Linked DNA regions of Rhodoligotrophos defluvii. The protein of the gene in region 1 interacts with the protein of each later gene in a pairwise test. Links are inferred from orthologs where the notes say so. Each region holds a gene or a part of one and is shown in the gene's direction. Other genes may lie near its edges.

What was found.
Region 2: the proteins of rlmN (region 1) and ftsZ interact in binary tests that used the Escherichia coli proteins (3 or more experiments, as listed by UniProt). The link is inferred for Rhodoligotrophos defluvii from one-to-one orthologs.

What each region holds. Positions count from the first base shown.
Region 1 is NZ_SZZM01000004.1:384,109-400,646, reverse strand. What follows is about bases 5,306-8,250. They hold rlmN (dual-specificity RNA methyltransferase RlmN), read left to right. Parts: upstream 5,306-6,123; coding sequence 6,124-7,377; downstream 7,378-8,250. Other genes in these bases: E4P09_RS18925 (3-hydroxyacyl-CoA dehydrogenase NAD-binding domain-containing protein), read right to left, coding at 8,086-8,250; E4P09_RS18930 (HD domain-containing protein), read right to left, coding at 7,398-8,024; E4P09_RS18940 (invasion associated locus B family protein), read left to right, coding at 5,468-5,998. In the rest of the region: E4P09_RS18970 (AEC family transporter), read right to left, coding at 1-533; E4P09_RS18965 (class I SAM-dependent DNA methyltransferase), read left to right, coding at 594-1,316; E4P09_RS18960 (acyl-CoA dehydrogenase family protein), read left to right, coding at 1,395-3,083; E4P09_RS18955 (twin transmembrane helix small protein), read left to right, coding at 3,163-3,351; E4P09_RS18950 (YkvA family protein), read left to right, coding at 3,550-3,969; E4P09_RS18945 (NADPH:quinone oxidoreductase family protein), read right to left, coding at 4,184-5,158; more of E4P09_RS18925, read right to left, coding at 8,251-9,051; E4P09_RS18920 (ABC transporter ATP-binding protein), read right to left, coding at 9,125-9,835; E4P09_RS18915 (branched-chain amino acid ABC transporter ATP-binding protein/permease), read right to left, coding at 9,828-11,654; E4P09_RS18910 (branched-chain amino acid ABC transporter permease), read right to left, coding at 11,651-12,535; E4P09_RS18900 (ABC transporter substrate-binding protein), read right to left, coding at 13,040-14,269; E4P09_RS18895 (carboxymuconolactone decarboxylase family protein), read right to left, coding at 14,352-15,125; E4P09_RS18890 (LysR family transcriptional regulator), read right to left, coding at 15,329-16,336; E4P09_RS18885 (iron-containing alcohol dehydrogenase), read left to right, coding at 16,479-16,538.
Region 2 is NZ_SZZM01000003.1:560,947-572,934, reverse strand. The notes cover bases 5,665-8,603. They hold ftsZ (cell division protein FtsZ), read left to right. Parts: upstream 5,665-6,235; coding sequence 6,236-7,972; downstream 7,973-8,603. Other genes in these bases: E4P09_RS16895 (outer membrane protein assembly factor BamD), read left to right, coding at 8,153-8,603; E4P09_RS26735 (helix-turn-helix domain-containing protein), read left to right, coding at 5,701-6,081. Outside these bases: E4P09_RS16930 (D-alanine--D-alanine ligase), read left to right, coding at 1-228; E4P09_RS16925 (cell division protein FtsQ/DivIB), read left to right, coding at 216-1,508; cell division protein FtsA, read left to right, coding at 1,569-2,882; E4P09_RS26610 (hypothetical protein), read right to left, coding at 2,907-3,977; E4P09_RS16910 (FAD-dependent oxidoreductase), read right to left, coding at 4,132-5,388; more of E4P09_RS16895, read left to right, coding at 8,604-9,106; MocR-like pyridoxine biosynthesis transcription factor PdxR, read right to left, coding at 9,093-10,520; E4P09_RS16885 (pyridoxamine 5'-phosphate oxidase family protein), read left to right, coding at 10,591-11,331; DNA repair protein RecN, read left to right, coding at 11,378-11,988. UniProt on the Escherichia coli protein: Essential cell division protein that forms a contractile ring structure (Z ring) at the future cell division site. The regulation of the ring assembly controls the timing and the location of cell division.

The sequences.
Region 1 (16,538 bases):
CCGAGCCCGATGGTGATCGGGTTGCTCGCCACGCCCTTGGCGATGGAGCCGAGCAGGGCAAGGCGGACGCCCGGCTGCGAGCGTTGCGCCCATTCCAGCTGGATGGTGGCGAACAGGCTCATGATCGGCAGATGCACGGCGATGATGAGAAACAGAGGCAAGGCGCCCGCATTGCCCATGACGGCGAAGATGATGGGCAGGCCCATCAGCATGGTGTTCGCATAGGCGGCGCCCACACCGGCCACGGCGGCGGTGCGCGCATCGCGCCGGAACAGCAAGGCGACGGCGGCCCAGCCCATGATCCAGGCGATGGCGACAGCGCCGAAATAGCTGCCCCACAGGCCCCAAGGCGAGACCTGCGGCAGGGTGATGCCGATCATGGTCTTGAACAGCAAGGCGGGCATGCACAGGGTGAAGACCACGGTGGACAGGCCTTCCGCCGCCATCTTGCCGAACACGCCGGCCTTGGAGAGCAGGAAGCCGATGACGATGAGGCCGAAGACAGGCACGATCGTGTCCAGGGCCTGCACCACGGGTGTTGCTCTCCGCCAATCCGCTTACGTCGGTCGAAACATCGGCTATAGTGGTTGCCGATGCAGCGCAACAGGACAGATACCCGATCGGGGGAGAATGCGCGCGGCGCACCGTCACAGCCGGAGGCGGACAGCAGCGGCACCTCGGCGACGGCATCCCGGTCGGACGAGTTCCTGGCCCGCTCCTACAGCATGGCGGGACCTGAGGATGCGGTGACGCTCTACCGCGACTGGGCCGCGAGCTACGACCAGCAGCTCGAAACCGAACTGCATTACCTCTCGCCGGCAGGGGTGGCGGCGCTGGCGGCGGCATGGCTGCCGGACCGCACCGTGCCCATGCTGGACATCGGCTGCGGGACGGGGCTGACCGCGGCGGCCGCCCGCGCGCATGGCTTCACCACCATCGACGGCGTCGACATCTCACCGGAGATGCTTGCGCTGGCGCGGATGAAGGGCATCTACCGCGCCTTGTTCGAGGCGGACCTGACCCGGCCGCTGGACTTGCCGAGCAGCGCCTATGGCGCGGCGATCTCGTCGGGCACGTTCACTCACGCGCATGTGGGCGCGGTCGCATTCGACGAGATCTTCCGGGTGCTGCGGCCGGGCGGCCTGCTTGTTTGCACCATTCATGCCCATGTGTTCGAACCGTCCGGGTTTCGCGACAAGATCGCCGCCTTGTCGGAGGCCGGCGTGATGGCTATCCGCCACCGGCACGAGGCGCCGCTGTTTGCGGATGCTCCGGCAGAGGGCCTTTACTTCGTGTTCGAGCGACGTCATGGCTGAGATGGGCGTGTTGCATGTTGCAGTGCATCACGGCCTGCGGTAACCGTCATTGAAAATGACATCGCAGGAGGCCGCCCCATGTCCATCGCCGCGCCTGTCGCCCAGAGCAGGGCCATTCTCGGATCGGTGCCCCAGCTCGTAGCCGATGCGGTGAATGCCGCCGAGCAGGTCTATGGGGAGGCACGGTCGCGCGTCGCTGCCCTGGTCAGCCGCAACGGGCGCGTGTCGGCCGAGCTGATCGAGCAGCATCAGGCGGCGACGCACGGCTTGGCGTGGCTCGCGACTTATGTGGAGACCTTGCGGCAGCTGGCGCTCTATGCGGCGCGGCTAGAGGAGGACGAGCGGCTCGGCGAGACCGAAACGCTGCTCGTGCAGGTCCTCGCCGGGGAATATCTCAACCAGATCGTGGGCGGCATCCCGATGAACCTGGGCGAGTTCGTGCGGCCGCATGATCTCGGGCTGGACGATGCCTCGCTGAAGCCGCTGGCCGCGGGCAGCGCCGCCCGGCTGCGGCGAGAGGGCAACAGCCCGGATGCACGGGCGCGCCTCATCGCCCTCATCATGGCGCAGGATGGCGCGCTCACCTTCGGCGCCACCGGGCTGGACGAGACGATCGAGCAGATGCGCGGCGAGATGCGCCGCTTCGTCGAGGACAAGGTGGCACCGCATGCGCACGAGTGGCACCTGGAGAACGCTTATATTCCCCTGGACATTCTGCAGGAGCTGAGCGCGCTGGGCGTGTTCTCGCTCACACTGCCGGAAGCCTATGGGGGCCTCGGGCTCGGCAAGGAGTCCATGTGCGTGGTCTCGGAGGAGCTGTCGCGGGGCTATATCGGCGTGGGCTCGCTGGGCACGCGCACCGAGATTGCCGCGGAGCTCATCCTGCATGGCGGCACCGAGCAGCAGAAGCAGCGCTTCCTGCCCAAGCTTGCCTCGGGCGAGATTTTGCCCACGGCGGTTTTCACGGAGCCCAATACCGGCTCGGATCTTGCCAGCCTGCGCACCCGGGCCGTGCGCGAGGGCGACGTCTACAAGGTCTATGGCAACAAGACCTGGATCACCCATCCGGTGCGGGCGGACCTGATGACCCTGCTGGTGCGCACCAACCCCGAAGAGCCGGGCTACAAGGGCCTTTCCATGCTGCTGGCGGAGAAGCCGCGTGGCACGGACGAGGATCCCTTCCCCGCGCCGGGCATGAGCGGCAGCGAGATCGAGGTGCTCGGCTATCGGGGCATGAAGGAATTCGAGATCGGCTTCGACGGCTTCGCGGTCAAAGCGGAGAATCTGCTGGGCGGGGTCGAGGGGCAAGGCTTCAAGCAGCTGATGCAAACCTTCGAGAGCGCGCGCATCCAGACCGCCGCCCGGGCGATCGGCGTTGCGCAGAGCGCACTCGACCTGGGGCTGCGCTACGCCTGCGAGCGCCTGCAATTCGGCAAGCCGATCGTGGCGTTCCCGCGGGTTTCCGACAAGCTGGTGATGATGGCGGCCGAGATCATGGCCACCCGGCAGCTCACCTATTTTGCGGCGCGCAACAAGGATGCGGGCCGGCGCTGCGACCTGGAGGCGGGCATGGCCAAGCTGCTGGCGGCGCGGGTGGCCTGGTCCGCGGCGGACAACGCCCTGCAGATCCATGGCGGCAACGGCTTCGCGCTCGAATATCCCATCAGCCGGGTGCTGTGCGACGCCCGCATTCTCAACATCTTTGAGGGCGCCGCCGAGATCCAGGCGCAGGTGATCGCGCGCCGGCTGCTCGACGGCTCCAACTGAACGGCGGCTCGAAACGGAACACGCGCTGGCCGAACTCGGCCGTCAGATCATTCGGGGCCGCAGAGAAAGTTCGTCTGTCATGTCTTTTGCAAACTATGCCGTACCCGTGGCCCTTGCGGCCGTGTTCATCGTCCTGGTGCTGGGGCTGGTCAACATGATGCGCGGCGGCAGCGCCAATACCTCGCAACGGCTGATGCGGCTGCGCGTGCTGCTGCAATTCCTGGCCATCATCGTGATCATGGCCAGCATCTACTTCATGAGCCGCTAAGCCGACATGGCGCCGCTTGCAGCGGGCCAGCGCTGCTTGGAGCAAAATTCATTTTTCCGCTCGATGATCGATGCCGAGCAAGGCTTGTTCCCTGGCACCGCCTTTCCATATGAAGGCGCGGTGCCTCATCCTTGGTCGAGCGTGATCACCCCTTGTCGCGCGGACTTCCGGTTCGGGATGACGCTCTAGGAGATGCGCATGGCAGAGCGGAAAGACGAGAAGCACATGCCGGACCTCACATCGCCGGAGATTCAGCTGCCGGCCGTGATGCAAGCCAACGAGAAGCGGGTCCGGCGCGGGTTCTGGCGCAAGCTCGGGCGGGTGGCCAGCCGCATTCCGTTCGCGCAGTCGCTGATCGCCGCCTATTATTGCGCAACCGATCCCGACACGCCGCTCAGGGCCAAGGCGGTGCTGTTCGCGGCGCTGGCCTATTTCGTCGTGCCGTTCGACTTCCTCCCCGACATTCTCACGGCGATCGGCTTCACCGATGACGCGGCGGTGCTGTTTGCGGCGCTCAACATCATCGGCATCTATATGAAGCCCAAGCACCAGGAGATGGCCCGAGAAGCGCTGGACAAGCTGCGGCACGGCGGGACGCCCGACAGTCCGGGCGCTTGAGGGAAGACCGGCCCCTCACGGCCGCGGCTCGGCGCCTAGGCGCGGCCGGGCATGACGGCTTTGTTCAAAGTTCGTTATTGCCGCGCTTGACGCGGCAATCCAGGGCCGCAAGGGCGTTCGTACCGTGTGGCCCTGGATGCCGGCTCAAGGCCGGCATGACGTAAGCTGTTGGCTGGCAAAACAAATCGTCGTCACCGGCTTGACCCCTGAGCCCTCATACTTCCAGGATGATCTTTCCCTTGGCCTGGCGCTTGGCGAGAACGTTGAGCGCGTCGGCCGTGCGGTCCAGCGGAAATGTGCGGTCGATTCGCGGCCGCACGCGGCCGGAGGCGCACCAGCCGAGCAGCATTTCCATGTTCTCGCGATTGCGCTGCGGCTCGCGCTCGATATAGGCGCCCCAGAACACGCCGACGATGTCGCAGCTTTTCAGCAGGACCAGGTTAAGCGGGATCTTGGGGATCTCCCCGCCGGCAAAACCGATGACCAGGAAGCGCCCATACCAGCCGGTTGAGCGCAGCGCCTGCTCGGCCAAGGGGCCGCCCACGGGATCATAGACCACATCGACGCCCTTGCCGTCGGTCAGCTCCTTCAGCCGGTCCTTGAGGGATTCCCGCTCGTAGTTGATGACCTCATCGGCACCGAGCTCACGACAGAAGGCCAGCTTGTCGTCCGAGGACGCGGCGGCGATGACACGGGCGCCGAACTGCTTGCCAAGCTCGATGGCGGCCTGGCCGGTGCCACCAGCGGCGCCAAGCACTGCGAGCGTTTCGCCGGGTTGGATGCGCGCCCGGTCCTTCAAGGCGTGCAAGGTGGTGCCGTAGGTGACGGAAAGGCCGGCGGCGGTGGCATAGTCTATGGCGTCCGGCAGGGGGATCAGCTTCGAGACGGGCGCCACCACCTCCTCGCGCGCGCCGTTCCAGCCGAGATAGGCCATGACGCGGTCGCCGACGCGGAAGCCCTGCACATCTTCGCCTATGGCGGTGATGTCCCCCGCCACTTCGCCCGCCGGCGAAAAGGGCAGCTGCGGCTTGAACTGATACTTGTTCTCGATGATCAGCGTGTCGAAGAAATTGAGCCCGGCGGCGCGCACCCGGATCAGCACCTCGCCAGCACCCGGCGCAGGACTGGGAAGCTCTTCGAGCACCAGGCTTTCCGGCGGTCCATAATTCCTACACAATACTGCTCTCATCATTATTTCTCCCTAGAGGCTGTGCCGGGGGCGCGGGCCTGCCGCCATGTGTTCTCGCGTGCGTTTCGAATCAACTTTCAGCGAGGCATGGATTCATATCTGGTCCTGGCCATGCTGATAGTCTCATAACCATCTGGCGTGCAATGGCCATTTTCGCCGGCTTGCCGGGCGTCGCTTGCCTCGCCGGGGGCCACTCGGTTAGGGTTCAGCCTTCGCGCGCTCCGTCGTGCCTGGGTTGATTTCACATGGCGTTGCGTCTACCCCTCGCCTCGAAACTTTGTCGGACCCGATGAAAGGAGCTCTTCAACGATGACTTCACGTGGGACGCTCGTCGCCTTCTGCCTCATGGCCGCTCTTGCCGCCTCGGCGTTGCCTCGGGACGTTGCGGCCCAGACACAGAACGAGCCGCAGCTGCTCGGCGACTTCAACGACTGGGCGGCCTACACCTACAATACGCAAAAGGGCAAGGTGTGCTACATCGTGGCCAAGCCTTCGTCCTCGGAACCGAACAATGTGAAGCGCGACCCGATCTTCCTGCTGGTCACCCACCGCACCGCCGATAAGGTTCGCAACGAGGTGAGCACGATCATCGGCTATCCCTTCAAGAAGGACGCGCCCGCACTGGTCACCATCGATGGGACGAATTACGAGATGTTCACCAATGGCGACGGCGGCTGGTTCGATTCCAGCACCAAGGACAGCCAGGTGGTGAGCGCCATGAAGGCCGGGCACAAGCTGACCATCAAAGGCACGTCCTGGCGCGGCACCGAAACCACCGACACCTATTCGCTTGCCGGCGTGACCGCTGCCATGAAGGCGATCGACCAGGCCTGCGAATAGGCATCCGGCCAGTTCGCCGGCCGGCCGCGCGTCGCGGGGCTTGACATCGCCCTCGCCGCACGCGACCTGTTGTCGAAGCCCGCGCGGCGCCGTGCCCGCGGGTTTCGCAAACCTTGTCCGACAGCATGACCCTAGAGCCCACAACCGGCCCCCGCACGATACTCGACATCTCGCACAGGTCGCGGCCAGGCCATGGGCCGCAGCCCGAGCCGGATGGCGGCCGGCGTTCACTGATCGGGCTCACCCGGCCGGAGCTGGCGCAGGTCTTGAGCGAGCTGGGCGTTCCCGAGCGGCAGCTGCGCATGCGGGTCGGGCAGATCTTCCGCTGGCTGTACAACCGCGGCGTCACCTCGTTCGAGGCCATGACGGATGTGAGCAAGACGCTGCGCGACCTGATGAGCGAGCGCTTCACACTCGACCGGCTCGACATCATCGAGGAGCAGATCTCGGCCGATGGCACGCGCAAATGGCTGCTGCGGCTGCCGGCGGCCGGCCCGCTCGGCCAACGGCACGAGGTGGAAGCGGTCTACATCCCGGAAGAGGACCGCGGGACGCTGTGCGTTTCGAGCCAGGTGGGCTGCACCCTCTCCTGCACCTTCTGCCACACCGGCACGCAAACGCTGGTGCGCAACCTCACGGCGGGCGAGATCGTCGGGCAGCTGCTGGTCGCCCGCGACCGGCTGGGGGAATGGCCGGAGCAGCTTGCCGCCAACCCGACGCCGCCAGTGGGCGGCCGCTACATCACCAATATCGTGCTGATGGGCATGGGCGAGCCTCTGTACAATTTCGACAATGTGAAGGCCGCGATGGAAATCGTGTCGGACAACGAGGGCCTGTCGCTGTCCCGACGGCGCATCACCCTGTCGACCGCCGGCGTGGTGCCGATGATCGCGCGCGCCGGCGAGGAGATCGGGGTCATGCTGGCGATCTCGCTGCATGGCACGACGGACGAGATCCGCAACAAGCTGGTGCCGCTGAACAAGAAATACCCGATTGCCGAGCTGATGGACGCCTGCCGCAACTATCCCGGCCTGTCGAATGCCCGGCGCATCACCTTCGAATATGTGATGCTGAAAGGCATCAATGACAGCGATGCCGATGCCAAGCGGCTGGTGAAGCTGCTGGAAGGCATACCCGCCAAGATCAACCTCATTCCGTTCAATCCCTGGCCAGGCAGCCCCTATGAATGCTCGGACTGGGAGCGGATCGAGACATTCGCCGAGATCGTAAACCGCGCAGGCTATGCGAGCCCGATCCGCACGCCGCGCGGCCGCGACATCATGGCGGCCTGCGGGCAGCTCAAATCCGCTTCCGAGCGCCTGCGGGCCAAGACGCGCAAGGCGCTGGACAACCAGGCGGCCGAAGCCGCTGCTTCCTGATTGAGGTCAGCTACAACTGATCAGGCCGTGCCCGCCCGCTGCGCCGCAATGGCAGCATTTTCGAGCGGCATGCGCACGCCCGGCTGGATGACGGCGGGGTCGTAGGGCTTGCGCGCGAACACCTCGCGCACCATGGGCCGGAAGAGATCCAGCTCGAAGGTGGGATAGTCCGGATCGAAGCTGGACTGGTCCCACAGCTCGCAGAACAGGGCGCAATCGTCGTAATACGGGCTGCCCTTGTGCATCTCGCGCTTGTTCGGATTGGCGCCGACGTGCTCGCCGTAATAGAGCAGCTGGAAATCGGCGTGCTTTTCGACCACCCAGGTGCACTGCTCGCGTATGAAAGGGCGAAGGATGGTGGCCGCATATTCGTCGTGGTTATGCGGCGCGTAGATATCACCGATATCGTGCAGCAGGGCAGCGACCATCCAGTCGGTGTCGGCGCCTGCCCGCCAGGCGCGTGTGGCGCTTTGCAGGGAATGGCCAAGCCGGGTGATCTTGTAGCCTGAGAGCGATTCATCCAACGCGACGAGAGCGGCGAGGAGGCGATCTGCGGTACCGGCAACGAATTCGTGCTCGTGTTTCGTGAGGAAGGCGTAGTCTTCCCGATCGCCATCCTTCATCTGGGTGAACTTGACCGTCTCCATTGCCAATCCCTCCGCAGCGGTGGCGGTAGCGCGCGCTGCCGCCATGTGGCATCTTGCGACCTTATTCCTCTGCAGGCAACGGCTGTCTGGTGGCGGCCAGCACGCCGAGCAGGGCCTTGTCGCGGTGCTCGACAAGGCTTTCATAGGAGCGGCCGGCGATCTCCTCCTCGACCCCGCGGGCGATCATGTCGCGCAGCTCCGGCGTGATGTGCGGCGTGCCCAGGTCGGCCCACCACTTCTCCACGTTTGGCCCGAGATGGTCGAAGAAGTGGGCGATGCCGCCGCGGCCGCCAGCCAGATGGAAGGTGAGATGCGGGCCCATGATGGCCCAGCGCAGCCCGGGGCCATAGGCGATGGCCGCATCTATGTCATCGACGCTGCCGACCCCTTCCTGCACAAGGTGCAGGGCCTCGCGCCAGAGCGCCGCCTGCAGGCGATTGGCAATGTGGCCAGGCACCTCCTTGCGCACATGGATGGCGCGCTTGCCCACGTGGTTGTAGAAGCCGATCGCCCATTGCACGGCCTCTTCCGAGCTGCGGCCGCCGCCGACCACCTCCACCAGCGGGATGAGGTGCGGCGGATTGAAGGGATGGCCGACGACCAGCCGTTCCGGATGGCGCATCTCGGCCTGCATTTCGGTGACCCCGAAGCCCGAGGTGGAGGAGGCGATCACCCGGTCGGCGGGGACAACGGCGTCGATCTCCTTCAGCACCGCTTGCTTCACCGCAACCCGCTCCGGCGCATTTTCCTGGACAAAGTCGGCACCTTGAGCGGCTTCACCGGCGGAGGCGTGAAAGGAGAGACGCGCCAGGGCCTGGTCCACCGCTTCTTCCGTGATGCGGAGCTGACGCAGGGCCGGCCAGGCCTCCCTCACATAGGCGCGCACCATGTCGGGGGCGGCCGGGGCCGGATCGCTCACGCGGACGGTGAGGCCGCGGGCCAGGAACCAGGCGCTCCAGGATGCGCCGATGGTGCCGGCGCCGATGACAGCGATGGTCCGGACTGCGTCGTGCGTGATGAATGGCATGGCTGATGTTCCGAAGGCAGTGGCGATGAAGCGGCGCGACGGCATTTCACGAAAGCCCGCGCCGACGATGGGCCTAAAGGTAGCTTGCCGAAAGCGCGTTGGCGATACCATCGGCCAGGAGCTTGCGGCTTTCGCCCTCGAGCACGATGCGGCCGCGACGGAGGACGTAGCCATGGTCGGAAACCCTGAGGGCCAGACTTGCCATCTGCTCGGCGATGATGACGGTTGCACCGGAGCGGCGGGCATAGCCGGTGATGAATTCGTAGATCTGGGTTACGATGATGGGCGCAAGGCCGAGGGAGGGCTCGTCCAGCAGGAGGTAGGACGGCTGCCGGATGGTGGCGCAGGACAGGATGACCATCTGCTGCTGGCCCCCGCTCAAATAGCCGGCCTGCACCTTGGCCTTTTCTTCGAGGATGGGGAAACGCTGGTAGATGTCATCGACCGCTTCCGCGACGGGTGCCTTGCGGCTGCCGAAGGACCAGGCGAGCCGCAGGTTTTCCTCGACCGTGAGCTGGCGGAACAGCCGGCGCCCCTCCATGGCGTGGGCAAGGCCCAGCTTGGCCCTGCGCTCGGCCGGGATTTTCGAGACGTCCCGGCTGTCGATGATGATGCTGCCGCCGCGCAGAGGGGCGATGCCGGAAATGACCCGCAGCAGCGAGGACTTGCCGGCGCCGTTCGCGCCGAGGATGGCGGTGGTGGTGCCGGGCCTGGCCGTGATGGAGACGCCGCGCACCGCTTCCACCGCGCCATAGCTGACCTTGACGTCGCGCAGTTCAAGCATTCACCGCCTCCTGCTCGTCGCCGAGATAGGCGTTGATGACAGTGCGGTCGCAGCGCATGCCCTCGATCGTGCCGCGATAGATGACCCGGCCGCTGTCGAGCACCACCACGTCGTCAACGAGTTCGGCCAGGAAATCCATGTGATGGTCGATGAGCATGATGGTCAGGCCCATGTCCTTCATGCGTCTGACGATGCGGGCAAGGTGCTCCATCTCCACTTCCGACAGGCCCGCCGCGGGCTCGTCCAGCAGAATGGCGCTGGGCTCAGCCACCAGCGCCCGCGCCACCTCGGCGAGCCGGCGATAGCCGTAAGGCAGGGACTCGATGACCTGATCGGCGGTGGCTTTGAGTTCCGTCAGCTCCATGACCCGGTCGATGCGCGCGAGGAAGGCTGCCTCCTCCTCGATCGCGGACGGCAGGGCCAAGGCGGACGCGAGGCCGCTGTGGGACATCAGCCGATGGGCACCGAGGAGCAGGTTTTCACGCACGGTGAAGTTCGGCACCAGGCGCGGGTCCTGGAAGGTGCGCACGATGCCGGCTTGGGCGATGCGGTGATCCGGCAGGCCGGTGATATCCTGGCCCTTGAACTCGATGCGCCCGTCGCTCGGCAAGTAAATGCCGCTGATCACATTGACCAGGGTGCTCTTGCCCGAGCCGTTCGGGCCGACCAGGGCGGTGATGCGACCGGGCTTCAGCTCGAGCGACACATTGTCGAGCGCGGTGAGGCCGCCGAAATTCTTGGTGATGCCCTTGACGGTGAGAACGCCGCCGCTGCCAGCGCCTGCCTCGGCGCCCGCCGCCATTGGCGGCGCGGTGGGCGCGATCGCCTGCATCTGCTCGAGCGATCGCTGCTGGATGAAGCGCGGCGGTGAAAGCAGCAATCCGGCGATGCCGCGGGGCAGCACGATGAGGGAGAACGTGAGGATCAGCCCATAGACGATGAACTGGTATTCCGCGAAGACCTGCAGGGTTTCCGGCAGGAAGGTGAACAGGGTGGCGCTGAGCACCTGGCCGGCGATGGAGCCGAGACCGCCGACAATGGCGATGACCAGCACTTCGATGGAGCGGTTCAGGCCGAAGCTGTCCGGCCCGAGATAGCCGACCAGATGGGCGTAAAGGGCGCCCGCCAGGCCGGCCAGGAGGCCGCTCAGCACATAAGCCAGCTGCTTGGTGCCGCTGCGGGAGATGCCGAGGCTGCCGGCGGCGATCTCGCTGTGATGGATCGCATAGAAGGCGCGGCCGGTGCGGCTGCGGGTGATGTTGTGCACGACCCAGATGGTCAGAACCGTGATCAGCAATATGACGCGGAAGAACCACACCTCGTCTATGCGCAGACCAAAAACCTTCAGCGAACGGAGGGTGGGCGACGGCACGCCGCTCAGTCCCATCATGCCGCCGGTCACATCGTTCCACTCGCGCACGATCTCGAAGAAGATCATGCCGAAGCCGAGGGTCATCATGGCGAGATAGACATCACGCACGCGGCCCGCCGGAAAGGAGAGGAGATAGCCGACCAGTGCCGCCGAAAGCGTGCCCAGGGGAATGGCCAACAGCACGCTCAGGCCGTAGGTCTTGGCCAGGATGCCGGTCACATAGGCGCCCATGCCGAACAGGCCGGCATGGCCAAGGGAGATCTGCCCGGCAAGGCCGGTCAGCAGATTGATGCTGAGGGCGAAGATGACGGTGATCATCACGAAGCTCAGGATGTGCACGGTGCCCGAGCTCATCCAGCTGGCGCCTATGGCAAGCGCTGCGACAACCGCCGCCAGCAGATAGGTGTTGGTGATGATGGCCGTGAGGGTGCTCTTGAGCTTCGTCATGCCTTCGTGGCCTCGGCTTGGGCGAACAGACCATTGGGCCTGAGCGCGAGCATCAGCATGAGGATGGCGAAGGCCACCGGCTGTTCCGCAGCGGAGGAGATGTAGCCGCCGATCAGCTTCGACAGGACGCCGAGGGCGATGCCGCCGACCAGGGCGCCGACCGAGCTGCCCATGCCGCCGACCACCGCCGCCACGAAACCGAAGAGGACCAGGTTGAAGCCGAAGGCCGGATCGACCGTGCCGCCGATCTGCGAAACCAGCAGGCCCGCGGCGCCGGCGAGCAGGGCCGAGAGCACGAAGGAGCCGATGATGATCAGGTTCACCGGCATGCCGTTGACGCGGCCGAGCTCCGGATCGTGGGAGACGGCGCGCACCGCCTGGCCCCAGCGTGTCAGCCGCAGGAAGGCCTCGAGCACCACCACCAGGAAGACCGACAGGCCGAACACGAGCAGATATTGCAGCGCGATGTGCAAGCCGAAGACGGTGATGAAATCCTGCGAGCCGAAGAGGAGCGACGGGAACGCCACCGCCTGGGAGCCGAACAGCTTGGCGGCCACACCCTGCAAAAGGATGCCGAAGCCGAGGGTCGAGACCACCCAGCCCATGCTGTTATTGCTCTTCAGCGCCGGCCGCACCGTAAAGCGCTCGATGAACATGCCGAAGCCCGCCACAACCAGCAGCGACAGGATGGCGGCGGCGGCCATGGCGATGCCCTGGCTGGCGAAATAGACCAGCAGCATGGCGCAGAACATCATCAGCGAGCCGTGGCCGAAATTGAGCGTCTTGGTGGTCCAGAAGGTGACGTTCAACCCCAGCGCCACGAGGGCGTAGACGGACCCCACGCTCACGCCCGCCAGGACCAGCGAGAGAAAGATGTTCAATCCGCACCTCCCCAAAAGCTTGCGTCAACCCGCTGCAGCGCGCGGCCTTTCACATTGAAATCCGGCTTCTCGTGGCCGGTCTAGAGCGTTTCCGCTTTTCTCCACATCGCGGAACCGCTCTTAAGTCTTTGCCCGGTCGCATTTTCTTCACGCGAACCGCTACCCACTTCGCTCGAAAATGCTCCTCTGAGTCTTTGCCTGGTCGCATTTTCTTCACGCGAACCGCTACCCACTTCGCTCGAAAATGCTCCGCTGAGTCTTTGCCTGGTCGCATTTTCTTCACGCGAACCGGTACCCACTTCGCTCGAAAATGCTCCGGGGCGGGACGACTCGTCCGGAATTGCCATCCCGCCCTGATCCTTTGCTTGAGCGTGATCCGCTTCTCGCGAAGGCGGCGCTTCGGTTCGGGACCCATGCTCCAGGGGCGAGCCAAACGCCCGAAATTGCGGGCCGCTCCCCCTGATGATCGACGCGCAGGGGGAGAGCGGCCTCCCGTTGCAGCCCCTATTCCTGGACGATCTTGAGGCTGATGCGATCGCCCTCCTTGCCGATCTCGTAGACGGCAAGGTCATCCACCCCCAGCGCCGTATGCTTCTCCGGGCTGAAGGATATTGATCTGATGCCGACGCCGGGAACGTCCTTGGTCTCCTCAAGGGCCTTGATGATCGCCTCCGGCTCGGTGGAGCCGGCCCGCTCGATGGCCGAAACCAGCAGGTTCACGCAATCATAGGCCGCGCCGACCGTGGTGGCGATGGAGATCTGCGCCCGCTCGGGATTGGGTCCCCACCAACGGTCGGTGCCGTATTTCGCCTTGTACAGATCAACAAACTTCTGAGTACCGGGCGGCAGCGGATCGAGCCCCAGGGTCTTGGTGGTCGCCGCCCGGGTGCCGACCACCAGGTCGCCCGCACCTTCCATATAGGGCGGCGTGATGCCGCCAGCCGAGGCGTAGAAGGGCACGTTGATGTTGAGCCGAGCCATGTTCTTGCGGATGACGGCGAGGTCCGCGCCGAGGCCGATCACCAGGATGACCTCCGCACCGCCGCGCTGCACGCTGGTGAGCTGGGCGGTCATGTCCTGAGCCCGCTGATTGTAGGATTCCATGGTGATCTTGATATCGGGATTGGCGGCCTTCAGCTTTTCCGCCACCAGCTTGGCGCCGGTGACGCCATATCCGGTGCTCTCGTGGAGCAGGCCGATATTCTTGTAGGTGGACAGCACCTGGGCAAGCTTCGCCGACTCGACGCTGTTGCTGATCGAGACCGAGAAGACGTTCGGCCGCGGCGGCCCGTCGTCGCCCTTCGGATAGACGATGGCGGGGGTCTGCGCCTGGGTGTTGCACACCGGGCGGCCATCGGCCTCCAGCATGTCGACCACCGCCAGGGTCGGACCGCTGCCCGAAGGCGCGATCACCGCGACGATCTCGTCGTTGTCGAGAATGCGGCGCATGTTCTGAACGGCGCGGTCGGGCACCAGCTGGTCATCGAGCACTTCGGCGAGCTCGACCTTCTTGCCGTTGACGCCACCCTTCTTGTTCCATTCCTCGACGGCGATCTCGGCGCCACGGCGAATGCCCTCGCCGAACTCGTTGAACGGACCGGTCAAGGCGGCGGTGAAACCCAGCTTTATGGTTTCCTGGGCCGAGGCAACGCCCGCGCCCAGCATGGCCGCAAGGGCCGCCCCGGCCAGCACTGCCAAGCCGCGCGATCCCGCTTTTGCTACGGAGTAGTTCATTCAGTCCTCCCACGTTATTGCTCTTTGTGAAGACAGCCGATCTTCCGGCTGCGCCTGCGCGGCGCGAGTTCGGCACGGAAGCTCAGCGCTTGCCGGCCTGCGCGAGCTCGTCGGTCAGGATCGGCACGCTGGACGTGATGGTGTGGATGCCGAGCACGCTGATCAGCTCGAAGATTTCCATGATCTCCGCTGCAGTCGCGCCGTAGTTCAACGCATTGCGGATGTGGATCCGCAAGCCGGGCTCGTAGAGGTGGGTCGTCGCGGCGTCGATGGCGATGTAGATGAACTCCTTCACCTTCGGCTCGAGCGGCCCCTTCTTCCAGGGCACGCCCGAGAATTCGAGATAGGCCTCGAAGAAATCCGGCGACATCCTGAGCACACCGTCCCAGAGCGGGCTCCAATAGCCGCGCACGTCCATGAACTGCGCCTTGAGCTTCTCCTGATGCGGCGTGAGCTCGCCCTCCGGCAAGGGACCGCCCTTGCCCGTGGCGCGCATTTCCTCGAGCAGGATCGGCACACCCAGCGAGCAGGCGTGGATGCCGAGCACGGAGGTGAGCTCCAACACCTCCATGATCTCGTCGCGGGTGGCGCCGTAGCGGATCGCGTTGCGCATGTGGATGCGCGTGCCGGGGTCGTAGAGATGCGTCGTCGAGGTGTCGATCGCGATGTAGATCAGCTCTTTGATCTTCGGATCCAGACCGCCCTTGCGCTTCCAGGGCGCAGACGAAAAATTCTTGTAGGCTTCAAAGAAATCCGGATCGATCTCAAGAAGATCCGACCATAGATCACTCCAGTAGCCGCGGGCTGACGTGAATTCGTCCTTGAGCGCTTGGCGGCGCGCATCGAGCGTTCCCATCCTGTCCTCTTCCTCGGTTTACTGTCGGCCTTGTGGAGAGCAGCCGGTTCTTTGCGCTTGCGCGGCGGCAAGTGCCGGCGCCTTGCGTGCCATGGTAGGGACAAAGGCGCGGAAGAAAATACCAATGCTCAACAACCTTCTTTTCATTTTCCGCAAAGGTGTGGAGAGGGCCGGCCCGGCGTGCCCTGGGGCGGCGCCGGCGCTCACATGGTCGACCACTCGTTCTCGAAATGCAGCCGATCCTCGAGATCCTGCCCGCTGAACAGCGGCGCGAAATCGGTGATGGCGGTGGCGCCGTCCTTGCGGTTGGCGAAGAAGCCGACGAGAAAATTGACGAATGTGCGCACCTTGAGCGGCACATAGCGGGACCGCTCGTAGACCGCGTAGATGTTGTGGTCAAAGATGCCGGGGGTCACCGGCCATTCCGGCAGGACATGCACGAGGCGGCCGGACTGCAGCTCGTCCCAGATGCACCATTTCGGCAAGAGGCCGAGGCCCATGCCGGCGAGCGCGCATTCGCGCACGATCTCCGCATTGTTCACCTGGATCGGCCCCGTCACGCGGATGTCGCGGGTGCCACCGCGCTCGCGAAAGCGCCACAAGGCCGACCCGTCATCGAAACGGCCGTCGAGATAGGTGAGGCATCGATGACGGATGATGTCGTCGGGGTGCTCAAGCTTGGGACTGTTGGCAAGGTATTCGGGACTTGCAAAGATGATGCGGCGGCTGGCGTCCCACAGCTTGCGGACCGCGAGCGAAGGCTCATCGAGGTTGCCCAGCCGGATGGCCACGTCGATCTTGTGCTCGATCAGATCGCGCGGCTCCTCGGTGAGCCAGAGCTTGACCTTGATCTCCGGGTAGTTCTCGTGGAAGGCCGGCAGGGCGGAGGCGAGCAAACGCGTTCCCACCGCCACCCGCGTGTGAACATGCAGCAACCCGCGTGGCTTGGCGTGGTGTTCGGAGACGATGCTCTCGAGGGTGTCGAACTCCTGGATGATATCCGCCGCGCGCTCGTAATAGATCTGGCCCACCTCGGTCAGGGTGAGCTTGCGGCTGGTGCGATAGATCAAGCGCACGCCGAGCGCATGCTCGAGCGTCGAGATCTGGCGCGAAACCGATGCGGGCGAGAGGCCCACCATGCGACCCGCGGCCGAGAAACTGCCGGTCTGCACCACCTTGAGGAAGAGGCGGATGTTCTTGAGCGTCTCCATCAGCTGCGCCTTTCTTTGCATGAGGCGCAACAATGGTAGTTGCATAACGAGCATAGGCAAGCACGGCGTTGGCCATAAGATGGGACCGTAAGACGCCGCGACGGTCATGATGGTTTGCCCGGGCGCGGCGCACGAACCAGACATGAGCAGGGAGGAACCGGGAATGCAGGGGGTCTACGAGTATTTCCCGTTGGAGAGGGTG
Region 2 (11,988 bases), on another replicon or contig:
GAGATCTCGCTGGCGGCGCATCAGGCGCTTGGCTGCCGGGGGGTGAGCCGTGCGGATTTGCGCTATGACGACACGCCCGGCGGCACGGGCGAGCTGATCCTGCTGGAGGTCAACACCCAGCCCGGCATGACCGGCACCTCGCTCGTGCCGGAGCTGGCAGCCCACGACGGCATGAGCTTCGAGGCCCTCGTCTCCTGGATGGTGGAAGACGCATCATGCGGAAGGTGAGCGCCTCAGACTGGATCAGGCGGAGCGCGGAATACCCCCGTGGCGACGGCCCTGTGCTGCTGCCGGCCCAAGTGAGAACCTTGCGGCGGGCAGCGGCCAAGGAGAAGCTGCCGGCCATTGCCAAAGTTTCCGAGCAGACCAAGCTCCCCGCGCAGAAATCATCGGGCGCGCCGCCCGTGGCAGCTGCGGCGGGCAAGGCCCGCGCGCTGGAGATGGCGAGCGCCGCCCCGCCGGTCGCGGCTGCAGCGGGCAAGGCCAAAGCTGCGGCGCCGGCCAGCACGCGGCCCCTCGATGCCGCGGCGGTAACGAATGACGATCCGCCGCCCGCGCGACCCAAAACCCGTATGGAGGCCATGGTCGCGCCGCAGCCCGCACCGGTGAAGCGGCCGCGGCCTCAGTTCGAGCCTTTGCCGGTCCAGTTGCCCTCGCGCGACTTGGTGACCAAGGTCACCCGCCAGCGGCGCGAGAGCCGGCCGGTGCGCAAGGCGAAGCTCACCGGCGACCTCGCGCCGGCGGCCTTTCTGCTGATCGCCCTGTGCTATGCGCTGGTGGCCGGCGGCCATTTCGAGCAGCGGGGCGGCTCGCTGCGCGGCCTGGTCAACCAGGTGGCGTCCATGATCGGCCTGTCGGCGGACGACGTGCGCATCGTGGGACTGGAGCAGCAGACGCGCGAGCAGGTGCTGAGCGCGATCGGGGTCGAGGAAGGCGGTTCGCTGATCGGCTTCGACGCCAACCTGGCGCGGCAGAAGCTCGAAAACCTCGACTGGATCTCGCAAGCCTCGGTGCTGCGCCTGTTTCCGAACAAGCTGCTGATCGAGCTGACGGAGCGGCATCCCTTCGCGCTCTGGCAGTCGGATGGCGTGTTCAAGGTGATCGACAAGTCGGGCATCCCGATGCCGAGCCTCAACGTGCGCGCCTATCGGCATCTGCCGATCGTGGTCGGCGAGGGCGCCAATCTCGCCGCGGCAGATCTTGTTAACTATCTGGAAGCCCAACCGGAGCTAATGTCGCAGACGCGTGCAGCCGTGCGCGTCGCCGACCGCCGGTGGGTCCTGTACTTGACGAACACGATCAAAGTGGATCTGCCGGAGGACAAGGTCGACGAAGCGCTCGTGCTGCTCAAGACCTTGATCGACCGCTACGGGATCATGACCCGCGATATCGTCAACATCGATATGCGGCTCCATGATCGCGTCGTGGTGCGCCTGTCGGACGAGGCAGCCGAGAAGCTGAAATCGTCCAAGAACGCAAAGCCGGTCAAGGTCAGCCGAAGCCAATGAGTTGGGGCCGCATCGGCCTGCTGTGTGTTCGTATTGAGTAGGGCGGGAGCCGCCGGCTTCATGAACGTCGTTCCGTTGCACGCGCGTAAAAACCAGCATCATCGTCGTCCCGCGCCCAATTCTCCGATCATCGCCGCGATCGACGTCGGCTCGACGAAAATATGCTGCCTCATTGCGGAGGTGCGGACCACGCGCAACCGCGCCTTCGGCGGCGCAAAGACGCAGAGCCTCAACATTCTCGGCGTCGGCCACCAGGCGGCCGTGGGCATCCGCTGCGGTTCCATCACCGATATCGACCAGGCCGAGATCGCGATCCGGCTGGTGGTGGATGCGGCCGAGCGCATGGCCGGGATCAGCATCGACCAGGTCTATGTCAATGTCTCGGGGGGACGTCCGCGCTGCGAGGCGGTGACCGGCGAGACCCGGGTCGGCGGCCGTGAGGTCGGCCCCACTGACGTGGAGCGGGCAATCCAGGTGGCCGGGGAACGCATCCAGGCGCCGGGCCGGGTGGTGCTGCACACCACGCCCGTGCAATATGCGCTGGACGACGTGCGCGGCATTCGCGATCCACGCGGCATGTTCGGGGAGAAGCTCGGGGTCGATCTCAACGTGGTCACGGTCGAGCCGGGCCCGCTGCGCAACCTGTCGCTCGCGATCGAGCGCTGCCATCTCGACATTGCCGGCCTGGTGATCGCGCCTTATGCGGCCGGCCGCTCCGTGCTGGTGGAAGACGAGATGGCCATGGGCGTCACCTGCATCGACATGGGTGGCGGGACAACGTCGGTTGCGGTGTTCTTCGAGGGCAATCTCGTCTTTGCCGATGTGATCCCGATCGGAGGGCATCACATCACCAATGACATTGCGCGCGGCCTCTCCACGCCCATCGCCCATGCGGAGCGCATGAAGACGCTCTATGGCTCGTCCATTCCAAGCGCGCTCGACGAGCGGGAGCTCTTGTCGGTGCCGCTGGTCGGCGAGCGCGGCACGGATACGGTGTACAAGATCCCGCGCTCCATGCTCACCGGCATCGTGCGGCCGCGGCTCGAGGAGACGTTCGAGCTGATCAAGGACCGGCTGCAGGCTTCGGGTTTCGCCAAGCTGGCCGGCCGGCGCATGGTGCTCACCGGCGGTGCCTGCCAGATGACGGGCGCGCGCGAGCTGGCCAGCCAGATCCTCGACCGCCACATCCGGCTTGGCTTCCCACAGCCGCTGACCGGCATGCCGGAAGCGATCCGCAGCCCCAATTTCGCGGTGGCCTCCGGGCTTCTCGCCTATGCGCTGCGACCGGACGAGAGCATCATGGTCGAGCCCCGGCGACCGCGGAATGACGGCTACATGCGGCGGGTGGGCCGCTGGTTCCGCGAGAGCTTCTGACCGCAAGCTGCTGCGCCGGCTTTCTTATTGGCCGGCTCGGGCGCGAAAGCCCACATAGCCGCCATCGGCGTCATAAAGCACGTCGAAGCCGTTCAGAATGTGCAGGCTGGTGTTGACGAAGGTGCGTTCGGGCGAGACGCGGAGATGGATCGAGCTTGGGGCGAGCGGTGATGATCCATCATCTGCGGTAAAGCTGTAGAGCTCGCTCGGTGCGCCATCTGCCGAGTTGAGCAGCAGCGAGACCTCGGTGCCCGGCGGCAGCGTGCCTTCGTTTTCACCGGCCTGGCTTGCCGGCACGGTGAGGAACATGGCCGTCACGCCGGTATCGGCGAGCATGGTGCCGCAAGCGGGCGGCATGGTGCCGTTGATCGAGATGCAGGCAGGTATCGGCGACCAGTCGTCCACCGTCTGCTGCCGGTCAAGCTTGACGGCACGGAAAGTGCCTCGGGTATTGGCGCCGGTAAGGCCGACATGCACACCCCGCTGGGTCAGGATGTAGCCGCGACGCTGCTTCTGGCCCTCCTGGGCCGCCACCTGCAACAGCGGGTTCTTGTCGGGCGTGCCCTGGGCCTGGGCATCATGCTCGCGGGCAAAGCCGATGCCGATCATGGCGATGCCGTGCGGGTCATCGTTCGGCTGGCAATTGCGGGCATGCTCCAGGCACGTCACCTCCGTGACCACCAGAACCGGCATGGGTGTGGTGGCAACGCTGCTTCCGTCGGCGCCCTGGACGGTCACCGGCGTGATGACCCATTGGCCGCTCATCACGCGGCCGGAGCTGGTATAGGTGATCCGTCCTTCCCCAACACTCTCCAGCTGCTGCCAGTCCGGCATGTAGGCGGCGGCCACCACAATGCCCGTCGAGCCCGAATCCACCACCGCTGCCAGCATGCGCCCGCCAAGGGAAAGGCCCAGCCGCGGCGGCCGGGTGAGGTCGCCATCGCCAGCATTGAGGTAGGGCAGGAAGACCCCGTCGGTGAAATCGGCATAGCTCGGAAGGTCGTCCGCCGCTGCTCGGAGCGAGGGCAGGGCGACGGCAATGCCCAACAGCAAGGCGGCAGCAGCCGCATGGGGTGAGAGCAATTTCGATGGCATGATCCGGACCTGCCTCGATCGGGCATTTGGTATGAACATAGGGCTGATCGCATGGGCGCAGGGAATGCACAATGTCCCTGTGTGACAGGCGGGCAGTGTTTTGCCGGAAGCGGTTAAGGCAAGCTCAACGAAACGGCGGCGGCTGATACTGCGGTCATTGCAGATCGAGCGCCGGCTGCCCGGGGGCGGATCTTGCGACATCGGGGGTCTGCACATGTTCCGGCCTCACCCCGAGCCCGATGAGTCGTGCCGGCAGCCGGCTGAGAACCGGCCAGTGGTCCATGATCCGTAGAGGCAGCGGTGGCGCGGGCAGCTCCTTGCTGGCCAGCAGCGGTTTGAGCAGACGGTCCTGTATCACCAGCTGCAGCTGCTGGGTGACCCGCGTGGGCCACATCCGCCGTGCCTGAACCGCGGCCATGGCATCTTCGAGCGGCTGGCCTGCCCGCAGCGGAGGCACGAGCGCGTTGGCGGCGGCAACCGCGTCCTGCACGGCGAGATTGACGCCGACGCCGCCGATCGGCGACATGGCATGGGCGGCATCGCCGATGCACAGCAGACCCGGGCGCCACCATTTCTCCAGCCGGTTGACCTGCACGGTCAGCAGCTTGATCTGATCCCAGTCCTGGAGTTCGTCCGGCCGTCCGGCCAATCCAGGCATAAGCGACGAGATCGCCTGCCGGAAGCTGTCCAGACCCGCCGCCTTGATCGCATCAAAGCCGCCTTTGGCGATGACGTACGCACATTGCCAATAGTCGCCGCGATTGATCTGCACCATCAGATGGCCGGCGGCGAAACGGCCCATGGTGGCCGGAGGATCCTCTGGCTTGCGGGACAAGCGGAACCACAGCACGTCGATGGGAGCGCCGAGGTCGCGGGGCACAAGTCCTGCCTTTTCGCGCACGGTGGAGCTGCGGCCGTCGGCGCCGATCGTGAGGTCTGCCCGGATCGCAAGGCGGCTCGAGGGGGTTTGGGCCGCAACGCCACGAATTTTTCCATCCTCGATCAGGAGGTCGTCAACCTCTGCTTCCATCAGTAGCCGGAAATTAGGGTAGGCGCGCGCCTCGGACGCCAGAAAGTTGAGAAAATCCCACTGCGGCATGATCGCCAGGAATTTACAGCGGGTCGGCAGGTGCCGGAAATCGGCGACCTGGATCTCGTCCTCTCCGAACACGGCGCTCAACGTCTCCGCCTTATTGTGCGGCAGCTCGAGGAAAGCTTCCAACCGGCCCAGCTCGTTCATCAATTCAAGCGTCGAGGGGTGGATGGTATCACCGCGGAAATCGCGGAAGAAATCCTTGTGCTTCTCCAGAACGACGACGTCCACGCCGGCTCTGGCGAGCAGGAAACCTGTCATGAGACCGGCGGGGCCGCCGCCGGCAACACAGCACCGGGTGTCCAGGGTATCGGTCATGCGCCCTTCTCCTGCACGGCTTGGCGCCAGCAAAGCCGTTCGGACCAGCAAGCTGTTCGGACCAGCAAAGCTGTTTGGAATAGAGCACTTTGCCGGCGGGGCGGCAAGCGACCGGTCGCGGAAACGGGAGCACCAGTCCGTTCATCGGACGGCTGATGCTCCCGCCTGATCCGCACAACGCTCGGGGGCTCGCTGGCCGCGCGGATCGCATCGCCTATGTCGCCCGGGTTCGGTGGGGCGTGTCAATATCTTTAGCGTTGGCCGACCTTGAATCGCGAGAATTATAAGGCGGTCATCGATTAACAAGCCGGTATGGACAAACACCGACTCGTCATCGAGCGTGCAGACAGGCTTCGGCAGGCCCGAATAGCAGCGGGGTTCACTACCGCACGAGCCGCTGCCAGGAAAGTTGGTGTCAAGGAATCGACGTACCGGACGCACGAGAACGGAGCCGTCTCGTTCGATGCCGACATGGGCCTCAAATATGCGCGCACGTTCGGGGTTTCCCTGGAATGGCTGATGCTGCCCGAAATGCCAGGCGGGCAAAAGCGGGTCGACGCGACGGAGGTTTCAGCGCGGCGGCTGCTCGAACGGGTGATCCGGGCTCTCGATGCCGGAGACATTCGCGGGCTGGCAGACGCTGTGGACCACGCGAAGAGCCGGCTCGGCATCAGGCCCGCCACCCGCCGCTGAACCGAGCCCAGCCGCCCAGATTTGCAAAGGGTGGGTTAACGGATTGCTGCCGCAGTGGTTCAAAATGTGACCGGGAGTAAGGCAGCGTTAACGATTTATTATCGAGTTGGTAACAAATGTAGAGGAGAGGCTCAAAGAAAGCGGACGCCATCCCATGACCATCAGCTTGACAGTTCCCAATCTGGCCGAATTGAAGCCGCGCATCACCGTCTTTGGCGTCGGTGGCGCCGGCGGGAACGCCGTCAACAACATGATCCACTCCAAGCTCGAAGGGGTGGAGTTTGTGGTAGCCAACACCGATGCCCAGGCGCTGTCGCAGAATGCGGCGCAGCGGCGGATCCAGATGGGTACCGCGCTCACCCAGGGGCTTGGCGCGGGGTCGCAGCCACAGATCGGCGCGGCTGCTGCCGAGGAGGCGCTGCCCGAAATCCTGGATCACCTGGCCGGCGCCCATATGTGCTTCATCACCGCTGGCATGGGCGGCGGCACCGGAACGGGTGCTGCGCCGGTGATCGCACGGGCGGCCAAGGAGCAGGGCATTCTCACCGTCGGCGTGGTCACCAAGCCGTTCCAGTTCGAGGGGCAGCGCCGCATGATCACCGCCGAGCGCGGCATCGAGGGTCTGTCCAAGCACGTCGACACGCTGATCGTCATTCCCAACCAGAACCTGTTCCGCATCGCCAACGAGAAGACTACCTTCGCGGCTGCTTTCGCCATGGCGGACCAGGTGCTCTATTCCGGCGTGGCCTCCATCACCGAGCTGATGACGAAGGAGGGCCTCATCAATCTCGATTTCGCCGATGTCCGCGCCGTGATGAGCGAGATGGGCAAGGCGATGATGGGAACCGGCGAGGCCGCGGGGGACAAGCGCGCCATCGAAGCGGCCGAGGCGGCCATTTCCAATCCTCTGCTGGACGATGTGAGCATGCGCGGCGCCCGGGGCCTGCTGATCTCGATCACGGGCGGCCACGACCTCACCCTTTACGAGGTGGACGAGGCGGCGACCCGTATCCGCGAGGAGGTGGATCCGGAGGCCAATATCATCCTCGGCGCGACCTTCGACGAGTCTCTCGAAGGGGTGATGCGCGTCTCCGTGGTGGCGACCGGTATCGTCGACCCGGCCATGGAGCAGGCGCCCCATGATTATGATGCCGAGTATGACTCAGCACCGGAGCGCACCAGCTATGGCTATACGGGGAGCGGACGGCCGCCGGCGCCTCCGGCTCCACAGCCCGCGATGCGTGAGGCAGGTCCGCAGCCGGTGATGCGCGAAGCCGCACCTCAGCCAGCAGCGCGGCCGCAGGCGCCGCAAGCTCAGCCCCAGCCTCAGTCCGCCTATCAGGCACAGTCTGCCCTGGCTGAGCGCGAGCTGGAGCCGGTCGGTCTCGAGCCCGCCTATGCCGCGGTCGAGGAGGAGCCAGTCGCGGACCAGCAGGCGGTCGAAGATCACCTGGAGCAAGACGAGCGGGCCTATGGCGCCGCGGCCTCCTCTGCGGCCGTGTCTGCGCCGCAGCCTCCCCTGGCGCAGCCGCAGCCTGCGTTGCGTGCGGCACCGACCCCGCCGCGGCTGCCTTCGATCGAGGATTTTCCGCCCCATGCGCAGCGGCACTACGCACAGCGCAACGCCAATGTGGAAGACCTGAACGCCCATGCCTACAAGAAGCGCAAGAGCCTGTTCGAACGCTTGGCGAGCGTAGGCTTGGGGCGGCGCGACGAGGACGAGGACCACGTGCCGGCGAAGGCCGAGCCGGCCATGTCCAGCCGCCGCGATATGCACGCACAGCCCGAACCTCAGCAGGGCTATGCTCCGCAAGCGGAGCAGCCCGGGCAGGGTGATCTCGATGATGATCAGCTGGAGATTCCCGCTTTCCTGCGGCGACAGGCCAACTGAAAACCGGCATCATCGTGGCCCTCGGCCAAGACCCGGCGGACACACTTCCGCCGGGTTTGTCGCCTTTAGCATTGCAGGTTATCAACCGACTCGTTGCCGGGGTGCGATGTGATCGGTATACAGCGGATGCGGCGGACCGGGTGATCGCTGCACGGAGGGCGACAATCCCCAGGAGTTTGGATGAGGGGTGATCTTATGGGCAGCGGACGGAAGCAGGCGCCGCGCGGCAGCTTGAAGGCGATGCGCTTCATAGCGCTCACCACCGCGGGTGCGCTTCTGTTGTCCGGCTGCAGCAGCCTGTCGGGCATGTGGAACGGCGGCGGGACCGATACCTCGAGCAGCACGGCCATGCCCGCTTCCGGCGGCGCTCTGGCGCCGGAAGGTTCGAGCCAGGTGGTGGACGATGCCGAGCCGGTGGCGGACCTCTACAACAAGGGCCTCGACTACATGAAGGACGGGTCCTACGCGAAGGCCGCCAAGCAGTTCGAGGAGGTTGAGCGCCAGCATCCCTATTCGAGCTGGGCAACCAGGGCCACGCTGATGGCCGCTTATGCGCAATACCAGCGCAATGAATATGACGAGGCAATCCTGGCCGCCCAGCGCTTCATCACGCTGCATCCGGGCCACAAGGACGTGGCTTATGCCTACTATCTCGTGGCCCTGTCCTATTACGAGCAGATTGCGGACGTGAAGCGCGATCAGACCGCAACCGAGAAGGCACTCGCCGCGCTGGACGAGGTGAGCCGCCGCTTTCCGAACTCGGTCTATGCGAAGGATGCGGCGGCCAAGGCGCTTTTGGCGCGCGACCATCTCGCCGGGAAGGAGATGGAGGTCGGCCGCTATTACCTGACCCAGCAGGCCTATGTGGCGGCGATCAATCGCTTCGAGAAGGTGATCAAGTCCTATCAGACCACGTCTCATACGCCGGAGGCGCTCTACCGTCTGGTGGAAGCCTATCTCGCCCTCGGGGTAACCTCCGAAGCGCAGACCGCCGCCGCCGTTCTCGGCCACAATTTCCCGGGCAGCCAGTGGTATCAGGACGCCTATAACCTGCTGCAGGGCAGCGGCTTGCAGCCGAAGGAGAACCAGTCGTCCTGGATCACCCAGGCGCTGAGCTCCATCAATCCGTTCTGACGATCTCGCAGAGCCTGCGCGCGGCTTTTCGCAGGTCCTCGTCGGGGAACCCGGAGAAGCCCAGCACCAGCCCCTGCTGCGGGGGCATGGTCACATACATGGGTGACAGCGGACGAGCGCCGATGCCGGCAGCCTTGGCGGCGGCGCCAATTTCAACGTCCAGTCGCGGGCTGGCGAGCTTGGCTACGAGGTGCAGCCCTTGCGCCGGTGGCTCCACCGTCAGCACCGGTGGGCCGTGGTCGCGCAGGGTAGCGACCAGCACGTCGCGTGAGGCTTGCGCCCGACGGCGGGCCCGGCGCAGATGGGCGGCGAAATGGCCCTGCGCAATCAAATCGGCGAGGGCCGCCTCCGCGAGCGTGGATGGCTGGCGGTCAGAGCTCACGCGGAGCGCCAGAACCGCATCGAGCAGGGCGTCAGGAATAACCGCGTATCCGAGCCGCAGCCCCGGGAACAGCACCTTGGAAAAGGTGCCGAGATAGATAACACGGGCCGCATCGTCGATGCCCTGCATTGCCGCGAGCGGGGGCCCGAGATAGCGGAACTCGCTGTCATAGTCGTCCTCTATGATCCAGGCGTCGTTGTGCCTTGCCCAGTCGAGCAAGGCGAGGCGCCGCCGCATGGTCATGGTCACGCCGAGGGGATATTGATGTGAGGGCGTGACATAGACCGCCCGCGCACGGGGCAGAGGCTGTTTCTCGTCCAGGGTGTTCAGGCCCTCGCGGTCGACCGGAATGCCGATGAGGCGGGCGCCGCGGCTGACCAGCGCCGATCGGGCCATGGGATAGCAGGGATCCTCCACAAGCACCGGGTCTCCGGGGCAGATCAGGACCCGGGCAATGAGATCCAGGCCCTGCTGGGTGCCGCTGGTGATCACGATCGACTGGGCATCGCAGCGCACGCCGCGCGCGGTGCGCAGATAGGCGGCGACAGCCTCGCGCAAGGCGCTGCTGCCGCGCGGATCACCGTAAGCGAAGTGCTCGGGTGCCGGCCGGGACAGCCGCCGCGACATCAGCTTCCGGAAGATGTGCCAGGTGCGCTCGTCGGCCATGGCGATGCCGAGGGTGCCGGGCAGCGGCGGCACGGGTTCAGCTGCCAAGGCGCTTGGTGGCGCCGGCCGGGCTGGAGGGGAGGGTGCCCTCTGGGGCACATGGGTGGCCACGAAAGTGCCCGCCCCGACGCGCGCTTCGGTGAAGCCCTCGGCGGTCAGGAGCTCGAAAGCGGCGATCGCCGCACTGCGCGAGATGCCGAGCCGCCGTGCCAAATCGCGCGTGGTGGGCAGCTTGGCGCCGGGCGGGACGAGGCCGGTTTCGATCAGCCGGCGGATTGCCTGGTAGAGCTGGTTGGCGCGCGGGCCTTTACCCGGGAGGATCGGGATCAGCGCGGACCAGTCCGGTTTGGTTAGAAGTTTTGGCATGAAATTGGATCTTTTGCGAGCCAATGTTGCCGGTACATTGCGCATAACTGTGGCGAGGAATGCAATTGCTATGACCGATGTTACCCTTGATGCTCCGTCCACCTTTCCAGTCTCGGCCCGCAACCGGCTGAAGCGGTACCACGAGCGCGGATCTTATGACCGGGACGCGGTCTTCGCCATCCTGGATGCCGGCATGCTGTGCCACGTGGCCTACGTGATCGAGGGTCAGCCCTATTGCACGCCCACCATCTACTGGCACGAAGGTGACATGCTCTACTGGCACGGTTCTTCGGCCAGCCGGATGCTGCGCCATCTCAAGGGCGGCACGCCGGCCTGCCTGACCGTCTCGCATCTGGACGGGCTGGTGCTGGCCCGTTCGGGCTTCAACCATTCGCTCAACTATCGCTCGGCGATGTGCTTCGGCACCGCCCGCATCTTGGATGACCCGGACGAGAAGGCGCGGGCACTGGTCGGGGTGGTGGACCGGTTCTTCCCCGGCCGGGCCGCGGAGCTGCGCCAGATCACAGGCCAGGAGAGCAAAGCGACGACCGTCATTGGCATGCGGATCGAGGAGGCCTCCGCCAAGGTGCGCGCCAAGAACGTGGGCGATGACGACGAGGATGGCACCCATCCCGTGTGGGCGGGCGTGATCCCCGTGCGGACCATCATCGGGGAGGAGGAGCCTTCGCCGGGACTCATGCCCGGCGTCGAGCGCTCCGAGGCGCTGGCCGCGTATCGGCCCGGGCGGCGCCTGGACGAGGCGCTCACGGAAGCGCAGCGCCTCTACGAGGGAGAGGCTGCCCGCGACTGAGCTTCCCGCTCGCGCCCCGATATCCGGATGGGGTATATAGGGCGCGATGCTGACCGCGCTTTCGATCAGAGACATCGTGCTGATAGACCGGCTCGACGTAACGCTCGGGCCGGGTCTCACCGTGTTCACCGGCGAGACCGGCGCGGGCAAATCCATTCTGCTCGACAGCCTCGGCCTGGTGCTCGGGGCGCGCGGGGACGCCGCGCTCGTGCGCAAGGGGGCGGACCGGGCGGTGGTCACGGCTGCCTTCGACCTCAGACCCGACCACGCCGCCTTCGCGCTCCTTGCGGAAAGCGGCATCGATGCGGATGGCGAGCTGGTGATCCGCCGCATCCAGACCCTGGACGGCCGCAGCCGCGCCACCATCAACGATCAGCCGGTGTCCGTGAGCCTGCTGCGGCAGCTGGGCGGGCTTCTGGCCGAGATCCATGGCCAGCATGACGACCGCGCCCTGGTCGATGTGGCCAATCATCGGCGTCTGCTCGACGCTTATGGCGGGCTCGAACGCCAGGCCGATGCGGTGGCCGCGGCTTGGCGCACTTGGCGCGACGCCGAGCAGGTGCTGGAACGCCACCGCGGCAGCCTCGACAAGGCGGCGGCCGAACGGGATTACCTGGAGCACGCGGCGGATGAGCTGCGCAAGCTGGATGCCCGGCC